Regions from separate parts of the Streptomyces sp. NPDC056160 genome, predicted to be linked through region 1. Evidence: riboswitches for the same ligand, from Rfam matches in the RefSeq annotation. Region 1 holds a riboswitch; the other holds the start of a gene.
What was found. Region 1 has a riboswitch for glycine ahead of gcvT (glycine cleavage system aminomethyltransferase GcvT). Riboswitches for the same ligand answer to the same signal wherever they lie in the genome.
Positions count from the first base shown of each region.

Region 2: another riboswitch for glycine. It lies ahead of gcvP (aminomethyl-transferring glycine dehydrogenase); the one in region 1 lies ahead of gcvT (glycine cleavage system aminomethyltransferase GcvT).

Region 1 is NZ_JBHJUW010000049.1:49,298-53,704, forward strand. It holds gene ACFC02_RS19765 (enhanced serine sensitivity protein SseB C-terminal domain-containing protein) at 1-334, opposite strand, end outside; gene ACFC02_RS19770 (enhanced serine sensitivity protein SseB) at 731-1,534, opposite strand; gene ACFC02_RS19775 (AAA family ATPase) at 1,576-2,274, opposite strand; glycine riboswitch at 2,445-2,544, shown strand; gene gcvT (glycine cleavage system aminomethyltransferase GcvT) at 2,704-3,831, shown strand; gene gcvH (glycine cleavage system protein GcvH) at 3,941-4,318, shown strand; gene glyA (serine hydroxymethyltransferase) at 4,336-4,407, shown strand, end outside.
Region 2 is NZ_JBHJUW010000180.1:8,745-13,151, forward strand. It holds gene ACFC02_RS37825 (MerR family transcriptional regulator) at 1-176, shown strand, start outside; gene ACFC02_RS37830 (DNA polymerase IV) at 316-1,710, shown strand; gene ACFC02_RS37835 (PRC-barrel domain-containing protein) at 1,947-2,324, opposite strand; glycine riboswitch at 2,438-2,532, shown strand; gene gcvP (aminomethyl-transferring glycine dehydrogenase) at 2,709-4,407, shown strand, end outside.

The sequences.
Region 1 (4,407 bases):
GGGCGTGCGGATTGAGCCAGAGGCCGTAGTGGTCGGGGTAGAGGGTGCGGGCGACGTCGAGCCCGTCGACCACCTCGTAGGAGCGCATCCAGCCGCTCGCCGACAGCTCCTGGGCGGAGGTGACACAGGGCGCGTAGCCGTGGCCGTCGACCTCCATGTGGCCGTACTGGGCGTCGGGGGAACCGGCCTGGCCGTGCCACAGCAGCATCCAGACCTGGCCGGAGGAGGGGGTCGCGAGGGTGCGCAGCAGCGCCTCGTAGGCGTCGTACCGCCCGGGTGTCACCTGGCGGAGCATCTGCTCCACGTGCCCGGCCGTGGTGCCGCTGGCGCTCACCTTCTACCGCCCCTTCGTCGTGCTCCGACCGAGCTGTGGACCTGGGTCCTGTCGTCGCCTTCCCGTCGTCCGCCCGGCGCGCGGGTCGGACGGGAAGGCGAGGCAGGGCCCAGTGCTGTGGCCGGAAAGGTTTGCCGATGACTCGCGGCGTCCGGTGGGGTGCCTCGCAAGGCGGAGCATCGCCCGCGTACTGGACGTACTCGGGTGATGCGACAACGCGGCGAGGTACCGTGCCGGGCGTCGCGAGCCGGTGGACCTTTCCGGCCGCAGCACTAGCTTAAGGCCGCCCGTGGGGCGCGGTGCGTGCCGTGGTCGCGGGACGGCGGGCGCGCTCGGCCGGGCCCGTCCCCGCGGTGCGGCGGCGCGGGTCGGGCCGCGACGCCCGCACGGGGTGCCTCAGTGACCCGACTCGTAGAACGGCCGGACCCTTTCGCGCATCCATTCGGCCACCGGGTCGTCCGTGATGTCCAGGAGGACGAGGTTGACCGGCCAGGGGGTGGGCGCCTTGGCCAGGGCGCGGCCCAGCGCGTCCAGCGGGCGGCTGCGCAGGTCGTCGTCCCACTGGGACAGCTCGACCCCGACGAACATGACCGGGTCGGCCGTCTCGACGGCGGCCAGGCAGCGGCGGGCGGTGCGGACCACGCCGGTGGCGGCGAACTCGGTACCGGCGGCGGACAGGAAGTCCACCGGGTCGTCCTGCCAGTCGGGTTCGTAGAGGCGGACCCGGCCGCCGCCGGCGGGGCCGTCCAGTTCGGTGCGCCCGGCCCGGCACAGTTCCGCCACGGCCTGCGGGGGCAGCGGGAGACCGGCCACGCCGTCCGGGTTCAGCGCGATGCCGACCTGGGCGGGCAGTCCCCGCGCGAACTCGACGGCGGGCGCGACGGTGAACGCCATGTGGTGGCCGGCGACCTGGCGCAGCTGCTCCTCGGAGCTGAAGACCGGTACGTAGGCCTGGCCCTCGATCTCCAGGGTGGGCAGGTCGAGCGAGCCGCTGTGCGGGCCGCCGCCGCTCGGGAGCGGGACCCACAGGAAGCTGCGGCCCAGGACCTCGATGATCCGGCCGCCGGCCGTCGGGATGCCGAGGGCGGCGGAGAGCACTTCCTCCAGTTCGTTGCCGGGCCACCCGCCGTGCGGGTGGGGGTGCGCCTGTGCCGGGAAGTCCCCCGGAAAGTCCGCGGAGAAGTCCGCCGGGAAGTCCATCTGCCTACCGCCTGCTGGGAACCACTGCTGTGACCGAAAGGCTAACGGGTGCCGTCGCCGGGCGGGCCGGTGAACCCGATCCGCCGCAGACCGGCCGCCGCCTCCCGGTCCAGCAGGACCGCCGCGTCGCACCCCCGGGGCAGCTCACCGCGCTCCACGGCGGCGACCAGGCGGGCCGTGGCCCTGCGGTGGCGCAGGAAGGCGTAGCGGGAGACGCCCCGGCCGCGCTCGCGCTGGCCGCAGAGGGCGGCGGCGGGCGCCACGTCCAGCAGCAGCAGGTGGAGGGCGCCGCCGCGCCGGTGGGCGGTGCGGGCGAGCCAGGCGCGGACCCAGGCCTGGGTGCCGCAGTCGTGGACCACGACACCCTCGCCGGTGCGCAGGGCGCGGCGCAGCGCGGCGTAGTGGGCGAGGCGGACCAGGGGGCGGTACAGGGCGTACGGGAGGCGGCCGGCCAGGCGGGCGTCCCAGCGGTCGCGGGTGTCCTCGGAGTCGATCCGCGCGCCGCGGGCCGCGCGGCGCATCAGCGTGGTCTTGCCGCTGCCGGGCAGGCCGGTGACCACGACCAGGTCGCGGGGGCCGAAGAGCAGGGCGTGCGGGGTGCGGCCGGCCCGCTGCCGCAGGTCGCGGACGACGGGCGCGGTGCGCTCGCCGCGGTGGGCGCGGCCGGCGGCCGTCGGCCGTGCCGGCAGGGCGAGGGCCCGGGTCGTCGCGTACGCCGGCGCTGTCCTGTTCACCGTCATCGTCCTCCCCGGGGTGGTGACGGTTCACCTCCCCCTTGAGTGCAAAGAGAAGGTAATACGCGGTGTCTGCCGTTTGCGTGCGCGTTCTGCCACAGGCCGGTTACAGATCCGGCCTGCCGCGAAGAGTCCGGGCGTGCGATGATGTCCGCGCCAACTGCATACCGGCCGCTTGAATCCGCGCGGGAGAGTCCCCGGCAGTACGTCTGCCCGGGGCGCCGAAGGAGCAAGTCCCTCCCTTGAATCTCTCAGGCCCCGTACCGCGCGGGCGAGGCACATCTGAAAAGCGGGCCGCTGCCGCAGTGGCTCCACCCAAGGTGCAAGCCGTGCCCGTCCGTCCGACGGCGGTCATGGCGAACCTCTCAGGTTCCGATGACAGATGGGGAGGACACCCGACCTGTCCTCGCCCGTTCCTTCCTGGGAGACCGACCGATGAGCAGTTCCGCGTCCCGTCCGCTCCGCCGTACCGCACTCGACGCGGTGCACCGTTCGCTCGGCGCGACGATGACCGACTTCGCCGGCTGGGACATGCCGCTGCGCTACGGCTCCGAGCGCGACGAGCACGTCGCCGTGCGCACGAAGGCCGGTCTCTTCGACCTGTCCCACATGGGTGAGATCACGGTGACCGGCCCGCAGGCGGCCGCCCTGCTGAACCACGCCCTGGTCGGCAACATCGCCTCCGTCGGCGTCGGCCGGGCCCGCTACACCATGATCTGCCGCGAGGACGGCGGCATCCTGGACGACCTGATCGTCTACCGGCTGGCCGAGACCGAGTACATGGTCGTCGCCAACGCCTCCAACGCCCAGGTGGTGCTGGACGCGCTCAGCGAGCGGGCGGCCGGCTTCGACGCCGAGGTCCGCGACGACCGCGACGCCTACGCCCTGATCGCCGTGCAGGGCCCGGAGTCCCCCGGCATCCTCAAGTCGTTGACCGACTCCGACCTGGACGGCCTGAAGTACTACGCCGGCCTGCCGGGCACGGTCGCGGGCGTGCCCGCGCTGATCGCACGCACCGGCTACACCGGCGAGGACGGCTTCGAGCTGTTCGTGAAGCCCGAGCACGCCGTGGAGCTGTGGCAGGCGCTGACGAAGGCCGGGGAGAGCGCCGGCCTGGTCCCCTGCGGCCTGTCCTGCCGCGACACGCTGCGCCTGGAGGCGGGCATGCCGCTGTACGGGCACGAGCTGACCGAGGAACTGACCCCGTTCGACGCGGGGCTCGGCCGGGTGGTCAAGTTCGAGAAGGAGGGGGACTTCGTCGGGCGTGAGGCGCTGCTCGCCGCTGCCGAGCGCGCCGAGCAGGCACCTCCGCGCGTCCTGGTCGGCCTCGTCTGCGAGGGCCGCCGCATCCCGCGCGCGGGCTACGGCGTCGTCGCCGGCGGCGAGGTCGTCGGCGAGGTCACCTCCGGCGCCCCCTCCCCGACCCTGGGCAAGCCGATCGCCATGGCGTACGTCGACGCCGCGCACGCCGCGCCGGGCACGGCCGGTGTCGGCGTGGACATCCGGGGCAACCACGAGCCCCTCGAAGTCGTGGCGCTGCCCTTCTACAAGCGGCGGAAGTGACGCCGTCGTCACCGGTCAGGGGTGACGTGGGCCACATCGCCCCGGTCACGCACGCCCTGCGCAGTCCCTCATTCACCAGCACTCCCCCGCGTACAGGAGAATTCAGGCCATGAACAACCCCCAGCAGCTGCGCTACAGCAAGGAGCACGAGTGGCTGTCGCCCGCCGAGGACGGCGTGGCGACGGTCGGCATCACCGAGTTCGCGGCCAACGCGCTCGGCGATGTCGTCTACGCCGACCTCCCGGCGGTGGGCTCCACGGTGACCGCGGGCGAGACCTGCGGCGAGCTGGAGTCGACCAAGTCGGTCTCCGACCTGTACTCCCCGGTCAGCGGTGAGATCACCGAGATCAACCAGGACGTGGTGGACGACCCGTCCCTGGTGAACTCCGCGCCCTTCGAGGGCGGCTGGCTGTTCAAGGTGCGCCTGTCGGAGGAGCCGGCCGACCTGCTCTCCGCCGACGAGTACAGCGCGCAGAACGCCGGCTGAGGAGCAAAGGGACCCAGATGACTGTTCTCAACACGCCCCTGCACGAACTCGACCCGGACGTGGCCGCCGCGGTCGACGCCGAGCTGCGC
Region 2 (4,407 bases), on a different contig from region 1:
TGCACGCCCTGCTCCAGAGCGGCCAGGGCATCTTCGGCATCGCCGTCGGCGTGGTGTGGCGCGATGTGGAGAGTGCGCTGTCCCAGCTGCACGGCGAGCGGGTCGACACCGGCGAGACCCTGGTCGGCCAGAACCCCGGCGACGAGCTGGCCCGGCGCCGCAACCGAGCCGTCTGAGCCCTCCGAACGGCGGGCGTGGGCGGGTCGTCGGCCGAGGACCCCGGCCGTCCTGCCGGCGGTCGGCCGGGCCGGGTCGCGAAGCCGGGCCGTGCCCCGCGAGGGGGCATTGTCAGTGCCGTGGTGCAGCATCGGAGATGTGAGAACCGCGCCCACGATCCTGCATCTCGACATGGATGCCTTCTTCGCCCAGGCGGAGCAGGCATCCAAGCCGAGCCTGCGGGGGAAGGCCGTCGTCGTCGGAGGACTCGGACCGCGCGGCGTGGTCGCCACCGCTTCGTACGAGGCCCGGGTCTTCGGCGTCCACTCCGCGATGCCGATGGCCCAGGCACGCCGGCTGGCGCCGAACGCCGCGTACCTGGTGCCCCGCTTCGGCTTCTACCGGGCCATCAGCGAACAGGTGATGCAGCTGCTGCGGGAGCTGTCCCCGCTCGTGGAGCCGCTCAGCCTGGACGAGGCGTTCGTGGACCTGGAGGCCGGGGGAGCGGCCTGGGACGAGGCCTCCGCCCGCCTGGCCGGGGCCGAGCTGCGGGCCGGTATCCGGGCCGTGACGGGGCTGACCGGCTCGGTGGGGCTGGCCGCCTCCAAGATGCTCGCCAAGATCGCCTCGGAGCGGGCCAAGCCCGACGGGCTGGTGCTCATCGAGCCCGGCACGGAGCGGGACCTCCTCGGCCCGCTCTCGGTGCGCACCCTGCCGGGCGTCGGACCGGCCACGGGGGACCATCTGCGGCGGGCCGGGATCCACACCGTCGACGAACTCGCCGAGGCGGGCGAGGACGAACTCGTCCGGCTCCTGGGCAAGGCGCACGGGCACGCGCTGCACGCCATGGCGCTGGCCCACGACGAGCGGCCCGTCGTCGCCGAGCGGGAGGCCAAGTCGGTGTCGGTCGAGGACACGTACGACATCGACATCCACGACCGGCTGCGGGTGGGGCTGGAGGTCCAGCGGCTCGCCGACCGCTGCGTGCGGCGGCTGCGCGGCTCGGGGCTCTCGGGCCGCACCATCGTGCTGAAGGTGCGGCGCTACGACTTCTCCACCCTGACCCGGTCCGAGACGCTGCGCGGGCCCACCGACGATCCCGCGGTGGTCCGGGAGGCGGCGGCCCGGCTGCTGGACTCCGTGGACACCACCGGCGGGGTGCGGCTGCTCGGCGTGGGCGTGTCGGGGCTCGCCGACTACACGCAGGAGGACCTGTTCGCCCAGGCGGCCGGTGCGGGGGCGGAGAGCCCCGCGGAGGAGCGCGTGGACGAACCGGCCCAGGTGCAGGCTGCCGGGCCCGCCGAGCGGCACTGGTCCGCGGGGCACGACGTGCGGCACGCCGAACACGGGCACGGGTGGGTGCAGGGCAGCGGTGTCGGCAGGGTCACGGTCAGGTTCGAGACACCCGGCTCGGAGCCCGGCCGGGTGCGGACCTTCCGTGTCGATGACCCGGCGCTGCAACCGGCGGATCCGTTGCCGCTGGTGCGGCGAAGACCGGCGGATCCGGCCGGTACGCCCGCGGCGGTGGGCGGGGAGACCGGCGGCCGGGGCTGAGAGGTCGGGGCTGAGGGACGACGCGGCAGCGTGCTCAGAGCCGGAAGGTGCTTCTGGGACAGCCTGCTTCTTGAGGGGACCGTGTTTCGCGTGTGGGGGCGGGTGAGTTCTCCTGGCGGAAGGCGTGCGGTTCGCGGCGGAGGGTTCCGGGGCGGCGGCGGTCGGTGCGGCGCGGTGCCGGTGTGGGTGAGTCGGCGGGTGGACCGTGCCGCGCCCGGCCGGGGCCGGGGGATCCTTCAGGCCTCCTCCGAGCCGGAGCCGGCCAGCTTGCCGAAGTCGCGGTCGGGGAGTGCGGCGGGAGGTGTGAGGTCGAGGCCGTAGTGGTGGTAGAGCTGGATTTCCTGCTCGGGGGAGAGGTGGCGGCCGACGCCGAAGTCGGGCGCCTCCTTGATCAGGGAGCGGTCGAAGGGGATGTGGAGGGCGCCCTCGACCAGTTCGCTGGGCTCCAGGGGCACGAAGGCGTCCCGGGAGAACAGTCCGGTCCGTATGGCCGCCCACTCGGGCACGCCGGTGGCGTCGTCGAGGTAGACCTCGTCCACCGTGCCGATCTTGTTGCCGTTGCGGTCGAACGCCTTGCGGCCGATCAGATTGCGCGGATCGATCTCGGTCAGCACGGTCCCTCCACATGGTCGCACCTCATCCGTAAGCACTACGAAAGAGCACATTCGGCCGGGCGGCCACTCGAAGGCTCCGGCTCTCGGCCCGCTGGTACCCTGGCAGCGGCTGCTGACCCCGTGCGGGAGAGTCCTCCGGCATCACCGGAGGCGCCGAAGGAGCAAATCCTCCCCGGAATCTCTCAGGCCCACGTACCGCACGGACGAGGTCACTCTGGAAAGCAGAGCGGGTGTCGACGGCTTCCGCTCTCACCGACGGTGAAAGCCGGTCGCCTGCCGGCGGCCCGGTGAAGCTCTCAGGTTGAGATGACAGAGGGGGAGGCCGTCGGGACACCCGCGCCGTGGTGTCCCTCGAAGGTCGCGTCAGACCAGGAGGCCTCCGCAATGACCGCCCAGCGCATTCCGCTCTCCGAGCTCGAACAGGGCATCCCCTTCGAACAGCGCCACATCGGGCCCGACCTCGAGGCGCGCGCCAAGATGCTCGCGCAGGTCGGCTACGGCTCGCTCGACGAACTCACCGCCGCCGCCGTGCCGGACGTCATCAAGAACGCCGACACCCTGGACCTGCCCGGCGCCCGCACCGAGGCCGAGGTGCTGGCCGAGCTGCGTTCCCTCGCCGACCGCAACCAGGTGCTCGGTTCGATGATCGGGCTCGGCTACTACGGGACGTTCACCCCGCCCGTCATCCTGCGCAACGTCATGGAGAACCCTGCCTGGTACACGGCGTACACCCCGTACCAGCCCGAGATCTCGCAGGGCCGGCTCGAAGCGCTGCTGAACTTCCAGACCGTCGTCGCCGACCTCACCGGCCTGCCGACCTCCGGCGCCTCCCTGCTCGACGAGGGCACGGCCGCCGCCGAGGCGCTGGCCCTGTCACGGCGCATGGGCAAGAACAAGAAGGGCCTGTTCCTCGTCGACGCGGACACGCTGCCGCAGACGATCGCCGTCATCCGGACCCGGGCCGAGCCGACCGGGGTCGAGGTCGTCGTCGCAGACCTCAGCGACGGCATCCCCGCCCACGTCGCCGAGCGCGAGATCAACGGCGTGCTCCTGCAGTACCCGGGCGCCTCCGGTGCCGTACGCGACCTCAGGCCCGTCATCGACCAGGCGCACGAGCTGGGCGCCCTGGTCACCGTCGCCGCCGACCTGCTCGCCCTCACGCTGCTCACCTCTCCCGGCGAGCTGGGCGCGGACATCGCCGTCGGCACCACCCAGCGCTTCGGTGTCCCGATGGGCTTCGGCGGGCCGCACGCCGGCTACATGGCGGTGCGCGAGCAGTTCGCCCGCAGCCTGCCCGGCCGCCTGGTCGGCGTCTCCGTCGACGCCGACGGCAACAAGGCCTACCGCCTGGCCCTGCAGACCCGCGAGCAGCACATCCGCCGCGAGAAGGCCACCAGCAACATCTGCACCGCGCAGGTGCTGCTCGCCGTCATGGCCGGCATGTACGCCGTCTACCACGGTCCCGACGGCCTGAAGGACATCGCGCGGCGCACCCACCGCTACGCCGCCGTGCTGGCCGAGGGCCTGAAGGCGGGCGGGGCGCGCATCGTCCACGACTCCTACTTCGACACGCTCACCGTCAAGGCCGAGGGCCGCGCCGCCGGCATCGTGGCCGCCGCCCGCGAGGCCGGGGTGAACCTGCGCCTGGTCGACGCCGACCACGTCTCGATCGCCTGCGACGAGACCACCACGCGGGCCCAGCTGCACGCCGTGTGGTCCGCGTTCGGCACCGCGGGCGACATCGACGCGCTGGACGCCGCCGCTCAGGTGCTGCCCGAGTCCCGGCTGCGCACCGACGCCTACCTCACCCACCCCGTCTTCCACCAGCACCGCTCCGAGACGGCGATGCTGCGGTACCTGCGCAGGCTCTCCGACCGCGACTACGCGCTCGACCGGGGCATGATCCCGCTGGGCTCGTGCACCATGAAGCTCAACGCGACCACGGAGATGGAGCCGGTCACCTGGCCCGAGTTCGGGCAGCTGCACCCCTTCGCGCCCGCCGAGCAGGCGCAGGGCTACCTCACCCTCATCCGCGAGCTGGAGGACCGGCTCGCCGAGGTCACCGGCTACGACAAGGTCTCCC